One region of the Mesorhizobium sp. B2-7-3 genome, then DNA from elsewhere that is predicted to be linked to it. Evidence: predicted binding sites of a transcription regulator. Region 1 holds the regulator's gene; the other holds the start of a gene.
What was found. Region 1 encodes LexA, which represses DNA repair genes until DNA is damaged. Its sites were predicted from a motif close to TGTTCNNNNTGTGTTCNG; they were not measured.
Positions count from the first base shown of each region.

Region 2: FJW04_RS00520 (DNA recombination protein RmuC) is a predicted target of LexA. The motif match lies at 4,513-4,530, and genes of this name have one in related genera.

Region 1 covers NZ_VFTY01000017.1:30,277-38,224, forward strand. The annotation lists gene FJW04_RS27985 (AMP-binding protein) at 1-479, shown strand, start outside; gene kynA (tryptophan 2,3-dioxygenase) at 476-1,312, shown strand; gene kynU (kynureninase) at 1,375-2,622, opposite strand; gene FJW04_RS28000 (ABC transporter permease) at 2,670-3,593, opposite strand; gene FJW04_RS28005 (ABC transporter ATP-binding protein) at 3,599-4,378, opposite strand; gene FJW04_RS28010 (ABC transporter substrate-binding protein) at 4,437-5,423, opposite strand; gene FJW04_RS28015 (GntR family transcriptional regulator) at 5,573-6,346, shown strand; gene lexA (transcriptional repressor LexA) at 6,757-7,500, shown strand; gene FJW04_RS28025 (ComEC/Rec2 family competence protein) at 7,494-7,948, opposite strand, start outside.
Region 2 covers NZ_VFTY01000001.1:97,111-105,058, forward strand. The annotation lists gene dapE (succinyl-diaminopimelate desuccinylase) at 1-1,022, shown strand, start outside; gene FJW04_RS00495 (transporter) at 1,028-1,660, shown strand; gene truA (tRNA pseudouridine(38-40) synthase TruA) at 1,692-2,444, opposite strand; gene FJW04_RS00505 (N-acetyltransferase) at 2,468-2,974, opposite strand; gene fmt (methionyl-tRNA formyltransferase) at 2,971-3,924, opposite strand; gene def (peptide deformylase) at 3,929-4,459, opposite strand; gene FJW04_RS00520 (DNA recombination protein RmuC) at 4,563-5,819, shown strand; gene FJW04_RS00525 (GFA family protein) at 5,823-6,227, opposite strand; gene FJW04_RS00530 (cation diffusion facilitator family transporter) at 6,355-7,308, opposite strand; gene FJW04_RS00535 (transglutaminase family protein) at 7,427-7,948, opposite strand, start outside.

The sequences.
Region 1 (7,948 bases):
TGCCGCGTGGCGAGACCGGACGGCTGGCGGTGCGCGGGCCGACCGGCTGCCGCTACATGGCCGATGACAGGCAGAAGGACTATGTGCGCGACGGCTGGAACCTCACCGGCGATACCTTTACGCAGGATGAGGACGGCTTCTTCCACTTCGCCGCGCGTTCCGACGACATGATCGTCAGCGCCGGCTACAACATCGCCGGACCCGAGGTCGAGGCGGCGCTGCTGTCGCATCCCGATGTCGCCGAATGCGCGGTCATCGGTGCCGAGGATGGCGAGCGCGGCCAGATCGTCGAGGCGCATGTCGTGCTGGTGCAAGGTGTCCCGCCAGACGCAATGACCGTCAAGCGCCTGCAGGACCACGTCAAGGCAGCCATCGCGCCCTACAAATATCCCCGATCGGTCAAATTCATCGCCGCTCTGCCGAAGACCCAGACCGGCAAGATCCAGCGGTTTCGGCTGCGCACGGAGAAGATCAATTGAGCGAGCCTTACGATCCGGCCTCTGAAGGCGCAGAGATGTCGTTCAAGGAGCGGATGTCCTACAGCGACTATCTGCACCTGGAGAAAGTGCTGGAGGCCCAGACACCGCTGTCCTCGGCGCATGACGAAATGCTGTTCATCATCCAGCACCAGACATCGGAATTGTGGATGAAACTCGCTTTGCACGAGATTGGCGCGGCGATCCGCTCGATCCGTGCCGACCGCCTCGAACCGAGCTTTAAGATGCTGTCGCGTGTCGCCCGCATTTTCGAGCAGTTGAACAATGCCTGGGACGTGCTGCGCACGATGACGCCCAGCGAATACACCGAGTTCCGCGACGCGCTCGGCCAGTCCTCGGGTTTCCAGTCCTGGCAGTATCGCGCCATCGAGTTCATGGCCGGTAACCGCAACCTCGCCATGCTCGGGCCGCACAAGCACCGGCCGGACCTCAGCCAGAAGCTGGAGGCGATCCTGGCCGAGCCGTCGCTCTACGATGAAGCGCTGCTGCTTCTGGCCCGCAATGGCTTCGACATCGGGGCGGACGCAAAGCGCACGGATTGGCGCGAGACGCGGACCGGGAACGAAGAAGTCCTGGTCGCCTGGCAGACGGTGTACCGCGATCCGCAGCGCTACTGGATGTTTTATGAACTGGCCGAGAAGCTGGTCGACTTCGAGGACTATTTCCGCCGCTGGCGCTTCAACCACGTCACCACCGTCGAGCGCATCATCGGCCTGAAGCGCGGCACCGGCGGCACGTCGGGCGCCTCCTATCTCAAGAAGATGCTCGAAGTCGTCCTGTTTCCGGAACTGTGGACGGTTCGCACCCGGCTCTGAACTCTCGTCTGACGCAATTCCTGTGGGAAACCGTGTCACACTTTTCCGACTTCGCGCCGGCTTCAGGTCACTGCCGTCTTGACCGCGAAGCGTGTATCCTGCCAGGCGCCAGTGCGCAGGATATCTTCCAGGACCTCGACCGCCTGCCATACATCGGCGTAGCCGACATAGAGCGGGGTGAAGCCGAAGCGGATCGTCGACGGCGCACGGAAATCGCCGATCACACCGCGCTCGATCAAGGCCCGCATCACCTGGTAACCGTTGGGATGGAGGAAGGACACCTGGCTGCCACGCTGATTGCCGTCGCGCGGGCTTTCCAGCTCCAGGCCGTAGGCGCCGCATCTGGTCTCGACGAGCTGGATGAACAGGTCGGTGAGCGCGATGCTCTTCTTGCGCACCGTCGCCATGTCGACATCGTCCCAGATATCCAGCGCCCCCTTCAGCGCCCGCATCGATAACACCGGCTGCGTGCCGCACAGGAACCGGCGGATACCGCTGCCGGCCGCATAACCCTGCTCGAAGGCGAAGGGCCGCGCATGGCCCCACCAACCGCTGAGCGGCTGCTGGACTTTATCGTGATGACGCTCGGCGGCGTAGATGAAGGCTGGCGCGCCCGGGCCGCCATTGAGATATTTGTAGGTGCAGCCGATGGCGAAATCGGCATTGGCGCTGTCGAGCTCGACAGGCAGCGCGCCGGCGGTGTGGCAGAGATCCCAGACGATCAGCGCTCCGACCTGATGGGCCTTGCATGTCAGTGCCGCCATGTCGCGCAGCTGGCCGGACTTGTAGTTGACGTGGTTGACCAGGATGACCGCAACGCGCTCGTCGATCAGCTCCTCAATGGTCGGCGCATCAACGCCCTCAAGCCGCAACACCGTGCCGGGGCGCGTCGAGGCCACGCCTTCGGCCATGTAGAGATCGGTTGGAAAGCTGTCTCCCTCGGCGACGATGACCGAGCGGTCCGGCCGCATGCCGAGTGCGGCATGCAGCACCTTGTAGATGTTGATCGAGGTCGTATCGCAGACCACCGTCTGGCCGGCCGCCGCGCCGATCAGCCGCCCCAGTTGGTCGCCGAGCGCGACCGGCATGTCGAACCAGCCGGCGGTGTTCCAGGCACGGATCAGATCCTGTGCCCACTCCTGGGTCGCGGCTTTCCGCAGCTCGTCGAAGACGGCGGGTGCTGCGGCGCCGAGTGAATTGCCGTCGAGATAGATCACGCCTTCCGGCAAGATGAACCGGTCGCGCATGGCACGCAGCGGGTCCGCCGCATCCATGGCTTCGACGGCTGCGAGATCGAGCGTTGCAGGCATCATTTGTGACATTCCCTGGTTATTCACGCCTTGGTCATTCACGCCGGTTACTCACGAATCGCTTCGCGAACCGGTGCGGAACCCCGGCTGCGCTTGAGGCTGGGCAAGGCAAGCATGGCCAGTACGAACAGGCCCGTGGCAAGCTTCAGGTCAGGCGGCGGCATGCCGGCCGCAAGGCAGAACGACACCAGCTGGTAGTAGATGATCGCGCCGGCGAAGGGCGCCAGCAATTGCCGCCACACCGTCTGCTTGCCGACGACGGCTTCGCCGATCATCAGCGCGGCAAGGCCGTTGATGAGAATTCCCAGGCCCATATTGACGTCGGCGAAGCCTTGCGACTGCACCATCAGCGCACCGCTTGACGCCGAAAAAGCGCTGGCCAGCCCGACACCGCCTATGGTCGCGGCCCAGACATTGATGCCTTGCGCCTCGGCCATGTCAGGATTGGCGCCCACGGCGCGCACGGCAGTCCCCTTCTCGGTCCTGAAGAACATGTAGAGCAGCATGAAGGCGGCAAGCGCGAGGAGACCCGCGACGACGATCTTGCTGGCGGGGAAACCCGGCCGCGCGAACGGCACCCAGTCGAACACCGAGGGCGAACCGAAGACGGACAGGTTGGACTTGCCCATAATGCGAAGGTTGATGCTGTAGAGCATCGTCATCATCAGGATGCCCGCAAGCAGCGTGTGGATGCGGAAGCGCAGATGGATGAAGGCGGTGCAGCAGCCCGCCGCGAAGCCAGCGACAAGGGCGGCAGCAACGCCCATCAGCGGCGATGCGCCGGCGGCAAGGAGAACGCCGCAGACGCAGCCGCCCAGCGGAAAAGCGCCTTCGCTGGTGAGATCGGGAAAATTCAGCATGCGAAACGGGATCATGATCCCGAGCACGACAAAGGCCAGGATCAGGCTTTGCGCCAGGGTGACCGGCATGATCGCGACGAAGCTGGTGAGAACGTTCCCAACAAAACCCATGATGATCAGCTCGCCAGCAACATGCGATCGGTCTTGACGGAGAAATGGCCGATCAGATCGATAACCGTGACCCTCGCCTTCTCCTGCCCGGCGACTTCCAGGAGCACCCGGCCCGCATCGAGCATGATCACCCGGCTGCCATAATCGACGGCGTGTTGCATGTTGTGGGTCACCATCAAAGTCGTCAGTTTCAGCGCGTTGACGGCGCGCACGGTCGCTTGCATGACGATTTCGGCCGTGCGCGGGTCGAGGGCCGCGGTGTGCTCGTCGAGCAGCAGCAAGTCCGGCGATCCGCCGACCGCCATGATCAGCGACAAGGATTGCCGCTGCCCGCCGGAGAGCAGGTCGACACGCGTGTCGAGACGATTTTCCAAACCGAGACCCAGTATCGACAGGCGTTCCCTGTAGGATGCAAGCCGGGTGGTGTTCAGCCCCGGGCGCAAGGTGCGCTTTTGGCTGCGCAAATCGGCCAGCAGCATGTTTTCCGCAACCGTCATGCTGGCGGCGGTGCCGCGCATCGGGTCCTGGAACACGCGCGCCAGTTTCGCGGCGCGCTTGTGCACCGGCATTGCAGTCACGTCGGCGCCGTTGATCAGGATCTGGCCGGAATCGAGGATCAGGGCGCCGGAAATGGCGTTGAGCATGCTGCTCTTGCCGGCCCCGTTGGAGCCGATGACGATGCCGAACTCTCCGGTGGCCAAGGACAGGCTGAGACCGTCCAGCGCGACCTTCTCGTCGGCCTGGCCCTTGTAGAACACTTTGCGCGCGGATCGAATCTCGAGCATCGTTTCTCCCTGACCTCGGGATGACGGCGCCGACGCCGTCACCCCAGCAGTTCCGATGTTAGTCGACGATGCAGCCGCAATCGGCCATTGAAGCCGGTATCTCTATGCCGAACGCGGCCATCGCCTTGCGCGAGATCGTTGCCATGTGGTCCTTGTAGGCCGGGCGCGACGGCGCGATCGTCTTGGGATCCTTGCCCTTGAGGATCTCGGCGGCGATGTTGCCGGCGTTGACGCCGACCTGCGTGTAATTGACCGCGAAGCTCGCCGGCACGGTGCCGTTGCGGACCGCACTGTCATCGGAGTTGACGACCGGGATACCGGCCTGGCGGGCGGCCGCGGAGACAGCGGCGATCGCCGGCTGGATCAGGTTCGAGGCCGGGCCGTAGATCACGTCGGCCTTGCCGGCGAGCGAAGCGATGCGTTGCTGGATGTCATTGACGTTGTCGATGCCGACCTCCACCACCTCGAAGCCCGCGGCCGGTGCCGCCGCCTTGATCTTTTCGACCAAGGCAACGTCATTGGCCTCACCGGGATTATAAGGCACGCCGAAGCGCTTGGCGTTCGGCAGCAGCTTCTTGGTGAAGGCCATCACCGCGGCGACGTCCTGCAGATCGCTGGCGCCGGTCATGCCTTCGTCTCCGGCGTCCCATGACGGCACCAGCTTGGCCGCCACTGGATCGGTGACCGCGGCAAAAACGATCGGAATGCCGGAACCGGCGAGCGCTTTCTTGGCGATCTGCGAGACCGGCGTGGTGATGGTGTAGATCAGCTTGGGCTGCTCGGCCTGCAGCTTGGCGATCATCTGCGGCACCAGCGATGCATCGAAATTGGTGTGGCTCTCCGTGTAGACGACGTCCTTGCCCTCGACGAAGCCATTATCCGTCAGCGCCTTCTTGAAGCCGGCTGTGGCGGCGTTCAATTGCGGATGCTCGCCGAAATTGGCAATGCCGATACGGATTTGATCGGCCGCGGCACTGCCGGCACCGACCATCAATGCGCCTGCCAGGGCCAAACCCGACAACCAAGCGGATTTCGACTTCAACATCATTTCCTCCCAGATTTGATCAGGGCCGCTTGGAAACGCGGCTACTACGGCGATCATGGTCAGTCCGCCGGTCTGTGTCAAACATTATATATAATTGTTGCTGTGCCTCAATATCATATATACTTTCGCCAGACGACGGATTGATCACCATGCGGGATGAAACGAGTTCCACAAAAACGGAAGCCGCCTATCAGCTGTTGCGGCGCGACATCCTGACCACGCGCCTCATGCCCGGCGCCCCGCTCAAACTGAGTGCGCTGCGCGGCACCTATGGCGTCGGCTGGACACCGTTGCGCGAAGCCCTGTCGCGGCTCGAGGCCGAACGCCTGGTCACCGCGATCAGCAATCGTGGTTTTGCCGTGGCTCCGGTGTCGCGGGCCGAGCTGGAGGATCTGGCACGCGCCAGGATGGTGGTCGAGATACCCCTGTTCCTCGAATCGATGGAAAAAGGCGGCAGGGAGTGGGAGGATGCCGTGGTCACCGCCCACTACCGGCTCTCGCGTTGCAAGACGGCGGTCGACGATCCCTCGGACGCGGCCGTCGACAGATGGGACGAGAACCACGAGGCTTTCCATGCGGCGCTGCTGAGCGCCGCCACATGCGACTGGCTGTTGCGGTTCCGCTCGACGATCTCGGATCAGCTGCGCCGGCATCATCGCTTTCTTGGTCTGGCGCCGACACTGCGGGCCGCGGCCGGCCTCAAGGATGGCTATGAAGAGGCAATCGAAGCGCTACGCGAAGCGATTGCGATCGAACACCATACCGCGATCATGGAAGCGGCGCTCGACCGTGACGTCGAGCGGGCCAAGGCGCTGATGACGGCGCATATCGGCTACACACTGCACGTCTATGTCCACAGCGAAGACAGCGGCGCTACCAGATACGCCGCTCGCGCCGGCAGCTTGAAGGCGGGTTCGGGATAACTTCAGCGCTTCCGCGACGCCTATTCGAACGCGCTGGCCGGAGTGCGCCGAACGCCCCGATCCATGGCCGCCCGAAGCTACCAATCGTTGGCATTTTGGTTTCGTTTCGTTCCGCGAATAATGGCTCCGCGATTTATACGTCCTTCCGAGGAGAAGCCTTCCAACTAACTGATGCCAAAGCCTCGTCGGCGGATGGGCCACAGGCCATTAACCAAAACGATTTCAATGCGCCTGCCGACGGCGGAAAGGACTGGTTGCCGCCCGCCGTCGCGGGCAAAAAACTTCAGACCCCTTAACAAATTCATTAAACTTTAAACGGTTGCAGAACACAACTGGAACAGATAGTGTTTGTTCTGGGTTTGTTTTTTCGATTCTGGTTCAACCTTTCGTTCAATGTCTTGGGGGCCGCCATGCTGACACGCAAGCAACATGAACTGCTGATGTTCATCCACGAACGGCTCAAGGAAAGCGGGATACCGCCTTCCTTCGACGAGATGAAGGAAGCACTCGATCTTGCCTCCAAGTCGGGGATCCATCGCCTGATCACGGCGCTGGAGGAGCGCGGCTTCATTCGCCGGCTACCCAATCGGGCGCGCGCGCTGGAAGTGCTGCGGTTGCCGGACTCGATCGCGCCGGGCCTCAATGCGGCAAAGAAGTTCTCGCCAAGCGTCATCCAAGGCAGCCTTGGCCAAGGCAGTCTCGGACGCCAGATCAGGCCGGCCGCTGCGCCTTCGCGCCTGCCCGCGGCCGGCAACGACGACGATGCGGTTTCAGCCGTGTCCATCCCGGTCATGGGCCGTATCGCCGCCGGTGTGCCGATCGATGCCATCCAGCATCAGACGCATTCGATCTCGGTGCCGCCGGACATGATCATGGGCGGCGAGCACTATGCGTTGGAGGTCAAGGGCGACTCGATGATCGAGGCTGGTATCTTCGATGGAGACACGGTCATTATCCGCAATGCCGACACGGCAAGCCCGGGCGAAATTATCGTGGCACTGGTCGACGAAGAGGAAGCGACACTGAAGCGGTTCCGCCGCAAAGGCGCTTCGATCGCGCTCGAGGCCGCCAATCCAGCCTACGAAACGCGCATTTTCGGGCCGGACAGGGTCAAGGTGCAAGGCAAGCTGGTCGGGTTGATCAGGCGTTACTGAGCCGGCTTGCCATCGGGCTTGTCGGGTTTTTTGTACGGCGGCAGCCCCCTCGCCTCGCGTGAGAATTTTCGCTGTTCGTGCCAGGGCCGGTATGGTCCGTCGATGGCGAATGCGATCGCGGCCCGGGTCGTGGCCGACTGGGGATTGAAGAAGACGGCAGCGCTTCCCTTGCGGGCGAGCTGCCGTTTGGTGACGACGAGAACCAGTGGATTATGGCAGGCGTCATAGGCGGTTGCGTCGTTGACGATGATCAGGTCGGCGAAAGCGCAGGCTTTCCAGGTGGTCTTGCGGTCCTCGACATAGGCAATGATCGCGCCGGAAGGGTGCCTGGCAAGGCACAGGCCTTCGCGGCAGTAGAAGGGCGATCCCGGCGGCAGGTCGGTGGGACTGGCAACATCGAATTGCCTGTCTGTCGTGTCGAACATTTCCGGTTTGACGATTGTTTCGG
Region 2 (7,948 bases), on a different contig from region 1:
TCTATGCACGGCGCTCCGGCAATGGCCCGCATCTGATGTTCGCGGGTCATACCGACGTGGTGCCGGTCGGCGACGAAGCCGCCTGGACGCATCCGCCTTTCGCCGCCGATATCGCCAATGGCGAAATGTATGGCCGCGGCGCGGTCGACATGAAGGGCGGCATTGCCTGCTTCATCGCCGCGGTGGCGCGCCACGTCGAGGCGAATGGTGGCCCGAAGGGCTCGGTCTCGCTGCTGATCACCGGCGACGAGGAAGGGCCTGCCATCAACGGCACGGTCAAGCTGCTCGAATGGGCCGCGTCCAAAGGCGAGAAATGGGACGCCTCGATCGTCGGCGAGCCGACCAATCCGGACACGCTCGGCGACATGATCAAGATCGGCAGGCGCGGCTCGATGTCGGGTAGCATCACCGTCAATGGCCGCCAGGGCCATGCCGCTTATCCGCAGCTTGCCGACAACCCGGTGCGCGGCCTGATGAGCCTGGTGGACGCCTTGCTGCATCCCGTCTTCGACAAGGGAACCAAGGATTTCCAGCCGACCAACCTCGAGGTGACCTCCATCGACGTCGGCAACCCGGCCACCAACGTCATTCCCGCCAAGGCAACCGCCACCTTCAACATCCGCTTCAACGACAGCTGGACGGCCGAGACGGTCCAGGCGGAAATCCACAACCGCCTCGATCAGGCGGCTGGGCGCAAGAAATACCGGCCGGGCAAGAAGACGCCAGTCGACTATGAGCTGGTCTGGCGCGACCGGCCGAGCCACGTCTTCCTGACCCGCGACGACAGGCTGGTCGAGACGCTGAGCGGCTCGGTCAAGGCGGTGGTCGGCAAAAAGCCGGCGCTATCCACCTCCGGCGGCACATCGGATGCGCGCTTCATCAAGGATTATTGCCCGGTGGTCGAATTCGGCCTGGTCGGCAAGACCATGCACATGGTCGACGAGCGCGTGGCCATCGCCGATCTGGAAACGCTGACGCGGATCTACCAGCGCTTCATCGACGACTGGTTCGGACAGGGCTGATCAGCATGCTTTCGGCGGACGAAACCCAAGCTTCGCTGACCGGCGCCTGGCGGCTGATGCTCGGCAAGGCCGACGGCCTGCGCCTGCTCGACCTCACGGCCGACGGCTTCTGGAATTCGTTCTTCGCCATCATCGTCGCGGCACCGGCGCTGATCGTCGGCTGGGTCGGCATCGCCAACGAGATCGGCGATCCCGATGCCTTCGCCGGCCGCTTCAGCATGCTGGTGCGACTGGCGACGGTCGATATCGGCTCCTGGGTACTGCCGCTGGTGGCGCTCGCCTTGGTGGCGCGGCGCGCCGGCATCGGCGGGCGCTTCGTCCACTATGTCGTGGCCAGCAACTGGGCCTCGGCGATCACTGCCTGGCTGATGCTGCCTTCGGCGCTGATCAGGCTTTTCCTGTCCTCGGCAAGCCAGGTCTCGAGCCTTGTGTCGCTGCTGTTATTTTCCCTGTCGATGGTGCTGACCTGGCGCATGACCAACGCGACGATCGGCAGGGGCGCTGCCTTCGGCACCGCCGTTTTCGTCGGCATGTTCGTCGCTTCGCTGCTGGTGCTGTTCGGGCTGCAGATGCTGCTTGGCATCTCCGCGCCGGACGATGTCGGGGGCCAGAGCCTTTCCGGGCTTTATCCCGGATAGAACCAGGATTCTACCCGGGAGAACCAGGGTTCTACCCGGGATAATCGACGCCAATGAGAAAAAGCCCGTCGGGCGGCGCCACCTGGCCGCAGGCGGCGCGGTTTCGCGCCTCGAGCGCCGCCTTGAGGTCGCCCGATGTCCAGCCGCCGTCGCCGACCCGCTTCAGCGAGCCGACCATCGAGCGCACCTGGTTGTGCAGGAAGGATCGTGCCGATGCCCTCACCTCGATCAGATCATCGCCCGCCCGGCTCACATCGAGCCGCTCCAATGTCCTGATCGGGCTGTTAGCCTGGCACTGCGTCGAGCGGAAGGTGGTGAAGTCGTGCCGGCCGAGCAGGAGCTTCGCCGCTTCGTGCATGGCGGCGGCATCGAGCCGCTTCGGCACCCACCACACCTTACCCTTGTCCAGCGCCGAGGGCGCCCGCCGGTTGAGGATGCGGTAGAGATAGTGCCGGCCGATGGCGGAGAAACGGGCATCGAAATCGTCCGGGACGATCGTGGCCTTCAGGATGACTATGCGCGCGCCGGCCGCCTGCAGGTGTGCATTGACGGCATCGCGCACCTTGTCGTCGGGCCACGCCTTGGCAAGGTCGACATGCGCCACCTGCGCGGTCGCGTGCACGCCGGCATCGGTGCGGCCGGCGGCGCGCAGCCGGACCGCCTCGCCGCAGAATTTCTCGATCGCCTGCTCGATCGCCTGCTGCACCGAAGGCTGGTCGGCCTGATGCTGCCAGCCGGCAAACAGGCTGCCGTCATATTCGATATCGAGGCGAAAACGCGGCATGCCGGTCGGCTATACGCCCCCGCCTAGGCGGCGAGAGCGGTGAAGGCGGAGGCGTAGACCAGCCTGCCGGATTCGGGAGCTTCGCCCCAGGCCAGCGCCTGCAGCGCCTCGCCCTGGTATTCGCTTTCGAACTTTTCTGCGCGGGCGTGGCTATAGCCGAAACGGCCGTAATAGGCCGGATCGCCCAGCACGACGGCCAGTGTCTCGCCGGCGTCCTTGAGCCGAATATGGGCCTCGCGGATCAACGCGCCGCCGATGCCGCTGCCATGGAAGGAAGGCTCCACCGCCAGCGGCGCAAGCGCCACGGCGGCAAAACTCTTGCCGCCGCTCTGCACGAACAGCCGTGAGAACAGGATATGGCCGACGGCCTGGCCGTCCTCTTCCGCCACCAGTTCGACGACGGCGTCACCGCCGGTCACCAACGCGTCGACCAGTCCGGCCTCCGTCTGCTGGCCGAAAGCGTGTTCCTCGACGAGGCGGATGGCCTCGCGGTCCCGCGGCGTCGCCGCGCGTATCGACATCATGCTCATGAGAATTTCAGTCCTTTTTCGATCTTGGCTCCGCGCAGGAATTCCGACGCGGCGGCGGGCTTTCCGCCCGCACGTTGAACTTCGACCAGCCTGACCGCGCCTTTTCCGCAGGCGACTGTCAGCCGGTCATCGAGAATTCCTCCCGACTCGCCCAAATCTTCCGAAGGCGACACGCCTTCGGATAGCGTCGAGCGAAGCAGTTTCAGCCGTTCCATACGGCCGCCAATTTCAATCTCGGACCAGGCGCCGGGAAACGGCGACAGGCCACGAATATGGTTGTGAACCTCGGCCGCGGGCCGTGTCCACTCCACGCGCGTCTCGGATTTATCGATTTTCCTGGCGTAAGTCACCCCTTCGGCCGCCTGCGCGGTAAATGCCAGGGTGTTCTGTTCCAGCCGCGCCAACGCTTCCACCATCAGGGCAGCGCCGACACTCATCAACCGATCATGCAGATCGCCGGCTGTCATATCGGGGCCGATGGCGCATTTTTCAACCAGTCCCACCGGGCCGGTATCCAGCCCCGCCTCCATGCGCATCACCATCATGCCGGTCTCGGTATCTCCCGCCATGATGGCGCGCTGGATGGGCGCGGCGCCACGCCAGCGCGGCAAAAGCGACGCATGGCCGTTGACGCAGCCAAGCCGGGGTGCCTCCAGAACTGCCTTCGGCAACAGCAATCCATAGGCGACGACCACGGCGATATCGGCGCCCAGGTCGGCAAAAGCGGCCTGCTCGGCCTCGCTTTTCAACGATGCCGGTGCACGCACCTCGATGCCAAGCCGCCCGGCCTCGCGCTGCACCGGTGACGGCGTCAGTTCCAGCCCGCGCCGGCCGGCGGCGCGCGGCGGCTGCGTGTAGACGGCTGAAATCTCGTGGCCAGCCTCGGCGATGGCGCGCAGCGTCGGCACCGAAAACTCCGGCGTGCCCATGAAGATGACGCGAAGGGGCATTGCCCTATCCCACCAGCTTGCCTGGCGCCTTGTCCCTGGCGAGCTTCTTGAACTTCTTCACCACCATGTCGCGCTTCAGCTTCGAGATGTGGTCGATGAACAGCACGCCGTTGAGGTGGTCGATCTCGTGCTGCAGGCAGGTTGCCATCAGCCCCTCGGCCTCGATCTCCTGCAGCTTGCCGTCACGGTCCAGATATTTGACCCTCACCGAAGCCGGGCGCTCGACCTCGGCATAGTAATCAGGGATCGACAGACAGCCTTCCTCGTAGACGGACCGCGCGTCGGCGCTTTCGAGAATTTCCGGATTGATGAAGACATGTGGCGCCGGGGCTTCGTCTTCCTTGGCGAGATCGATCACCAGCATGCGCAGGGGCTCGCCGACCTGGATTGCCGCCAACCCGATGCCGGGTGCGTCATACATGGTCGCCAGCATATCGTCGGCAAGTTTGCGCACCGGCGCGTCGACGCGCTCCACCGGCTTGGAGACCTGGCGCAGGATGGGATCGGGAAGAATGATGAGCGGCTTGATCGGCATGGCGTTTCACCTAAGACCTCAATAGAAAGGCGTCAACCGGTGCGCGTGCGCCTCGTTCACGTTTTGATCTGTGCCAGACCGCCGAATCGGCTATGCTGTCCACATGAATGATCTGAGCACCATCCTTTCGGAGCCCGTCGCGCGGCTCGGCGCCTCGACAATCACGCTCGGCCACGTCTTGGCCGTCGCCACATTGCTGTTTCTCGGCTTGTTCGTGGCGCTCGTCATCGCGCTGTGGCGCTCGGCCAAGGCGCGCGCGGTCGCCGCAGCGGAAGCCGCCGACCATGCCCGCGACGCCGAGGCGCGGATGGCCGGCATTCTGCAATCCCAGGCCGAGATGCAGGGCCGCATGGGCGCCATCGCCGAAGTGTTCGGCGCCCGCCAAGCCGAATTGACGCAGTCGATCGGCCAGCGGCTCGACGCCATGACCGGCCGCATCGGCCAGACCATGACCGAGCAGACCAAGTCCACGCATGAGAGCCTGGCGAAACTGCAGGAGCGGCTGGCGGTCATCGACACCGCGCAAGGCAACATCCAGTCGCTGGCCGGCCAGGTCGTGCAGCTGCAGGCGATCCTCTCCAACAAGCAGACGCGCGGCGCCTTCGGCCAGTCGCGCATGGAGGCGATCGTCGCCGACGGCCTGCCGCACGGCGCCTACGAATTCCAGGCGACGCTGTCGAACGGCAGCCGGCCGGACTGCCTGGTGAAAATGCCGAACGGCGCGCCGTCGCTTGCCATCGATGCCAAATTTCCCCTGGAAGCGTGGAATGCCATCCGGGCCGCCGATAACGCCGACCTGCAGAAGGTCGCGGCCCAGGCCTTCCGCCGCGATATCGAGGTCCATATCCGCGACATTTCGGAAAAATACCTGCTCCAGGGCGAAACCCAGGACACCGCCTTCATGTTCGTGCCGTCGGAATCGGTGTTCGCCGAAATCCACGAGAATTTCGAAGCGGTTGTCCAGAAGGCGCACCGTGCCCGCGTCATCATCGTCTCGCCTTCGCTCTTGATGCTGTCGATCCAGGTCATCCAGGCGATCCTCAAGGATGCGCGCATGCGCGAGCAGGCGCATCTGATCCAAGGCGAAGTCATCAGGCTGATGGAAGACGTCCAGCGTGTCGACGAGCGGGTGCGCAAATTGCAGGGCCATTTCGGCCAGTCGGCCAAGGACATCGAAGACATACTCGTCTCGACCTCGAAAGTGACCAAGCGTGGCCAGAAGATCGAGGCGCTGGAATTCGGAGAAGGCGAGCCCGACGCCCCGCGCGGCGGCGCCCCTGCCAAGGTGGAGGCCGCACCGCGCGCTGCCGATTCAAAGACCGGGCAGCTGAGATTGAGGGTCGTCGAAGGCGACGACTGAACGCTACTGCTCTTCGACCGTCGTCATACCCTCGAATTCCGGAAGCCAGTGCAGCGCCGACCGGTGCCATTTCTGGTGTCTCGGGACCAGGTTCTGGCGCTGCCGCGAGGTCCCGACCCTGATCCCATAGACCTTCGGACCGTCGCCGACCGATGTCGCATAGAGATGCGAGCCGCAGTCGGCACAAAAAGCCTGCGTTCGCTTGGCGCCGCTCGCCACGGTCTTGATGTAGATCTTCGGTTCGCCGCTGGTGATCCGGTAGTGATCCTCCGTCGCAGGAACGGTAACGCGAAATGCCGTACCGGTCAGTTGCTGGCAATCGGTACAATGGCAGATCGAGGTCTTCTCCGGGTCGACCTCCGCCTCATAGGTGATGGCGCCACAATGGCAGCCGCCGTCGATCTTCATTGTCATTCCTCCAACTTCGATCGGCTGATTTTAGCGGCACGGAGACCCGAGGCAACGGCGGGGCGCTGGTCCAGGGGCCAGAATCCCGAAAAGTGCACCGCGGTGTCGCAAAAGTTCGTACTCGAATCTATCCGGACGCGGATTCGATCAGCTTGCGCCGCTTTTCCCAGGTGCCTGACGTCTGCGGCTTGACGAACAGCCGCGTGATCTCAGGCATCTCCTTCTTCAACCGCGCCTCGATGCGCTCGACACAGGCCTCGATCTCCGGCGCCGACAAATGGTCCTCGAATTCGATGCTCAGGCCGGCGACGATTTCTTCCGGACCCATATGCACCGTCAGCACGCCGTTCGCCCGCTGCACCGCCGGATCCTGCTGGACGATCGCCAGCACCTTCCTCTGCACCTCGGGTGAGGCCGGCTCGCCGATGAGCAGGCCCTTGCTTTCACGCGCCAGGAAGATTGCCGTCGTGCCGAGGATGAGCGAGATGCCGATCGAGGCGGCGCCGTCGAGTTCGGGCATCTCGAAAATCTCCGCTGCCAATATGCCGGCAAAAGCGACGGCCAGGCCGAGAAGGGCGGCACTGTCTTCGAACAGCACGGTATAGACGCTCGGATCCTTGCTCGATTGCACGGCTTGCAGCCAGCCCTGCTTGCCCTTCTGCTTGCGGAATTCCTTCAGCGCCACCAGCCAGGAGCTGCCTTCGAACAGGAAGGACAGGCCGAGAACGATGTAGTTCACCCTAGCGTTGGCGACCGGCTCCGGCGCCATGATGTGGATGATGCCCTCGTAGAACGACACGCCGGCGCCCAGCGCGAAGACCAGAAGGGCGACGATGAAGCTCCAGAAATAGAGTTCACGGCCATGGCCGAGCGGGTGCGAGCTGTCCGCGGGGCGTGCCGCCCGGTGCATGCCGTAGAGCAACAGGCCGCCATTGCCTGTATCGACCAGCGAATGCACGCCTTCCGACAGCATGGCCGAACTGCCGGTGAAAAAGGCGGCGGCGAATTTGGTCAACGCTATGGCGAGATTGCCGGCGAGCGCCGCGTAGATAACCGTTCTGGAGCCGCCGTGTCCAGCCATGCAGGTTCTATCCTCTTCGAGGCAGTGTAGCGGCTCTGCCGCGGAGTTGCACAGCCATCACAACGCGCCAATCGTCGGGTCGTTCAATGTGTTCGAAACCTGCTGGCGGGAAGGCCAGCTATTCCTGGATCTCGTCGGTCCACACTTTGAAGCCCGCAAGCAACCCTGGCCCGAAGATATGGGTTAGCGGCACATCCGCCGCGTCGCGGCCGGAGGCGATCAGGATGCGGCCGATGCGTGGCGCGTTGTTGCGCGGATCGAAAGCGTGCCAGCGGCCGCCGAGATAAACCTCCATCCAGGCGCAGAAATCCATGCTCGCCCAAGGCTTCGGCATGCCGATGTCGCTGATGTAGCCTGTGCAGTAGCGCGTCGGGATATTGAGTGCCCGGCAAAACGTGACGGCAAGATGCGCGAAATCGCGGCACACGCCGCTCCGTTCGCGCCAGGCTTCCGCGGCGGTGCGCGTCACCCGTGCGTTGCCGTAGTCGAAGACGATGTGGTTGTGGACGAAATCGCACACCGCCTGCACGCGCGGGATGCCTGATGGCATATGGCCGAACAGCCGCCATGCCTCGCTTGCCAAGAGGTCGCTTTCGCAAAACCGGCTGGGCAGCAGGAACAGCAGCGTTTCAGCCGGCAG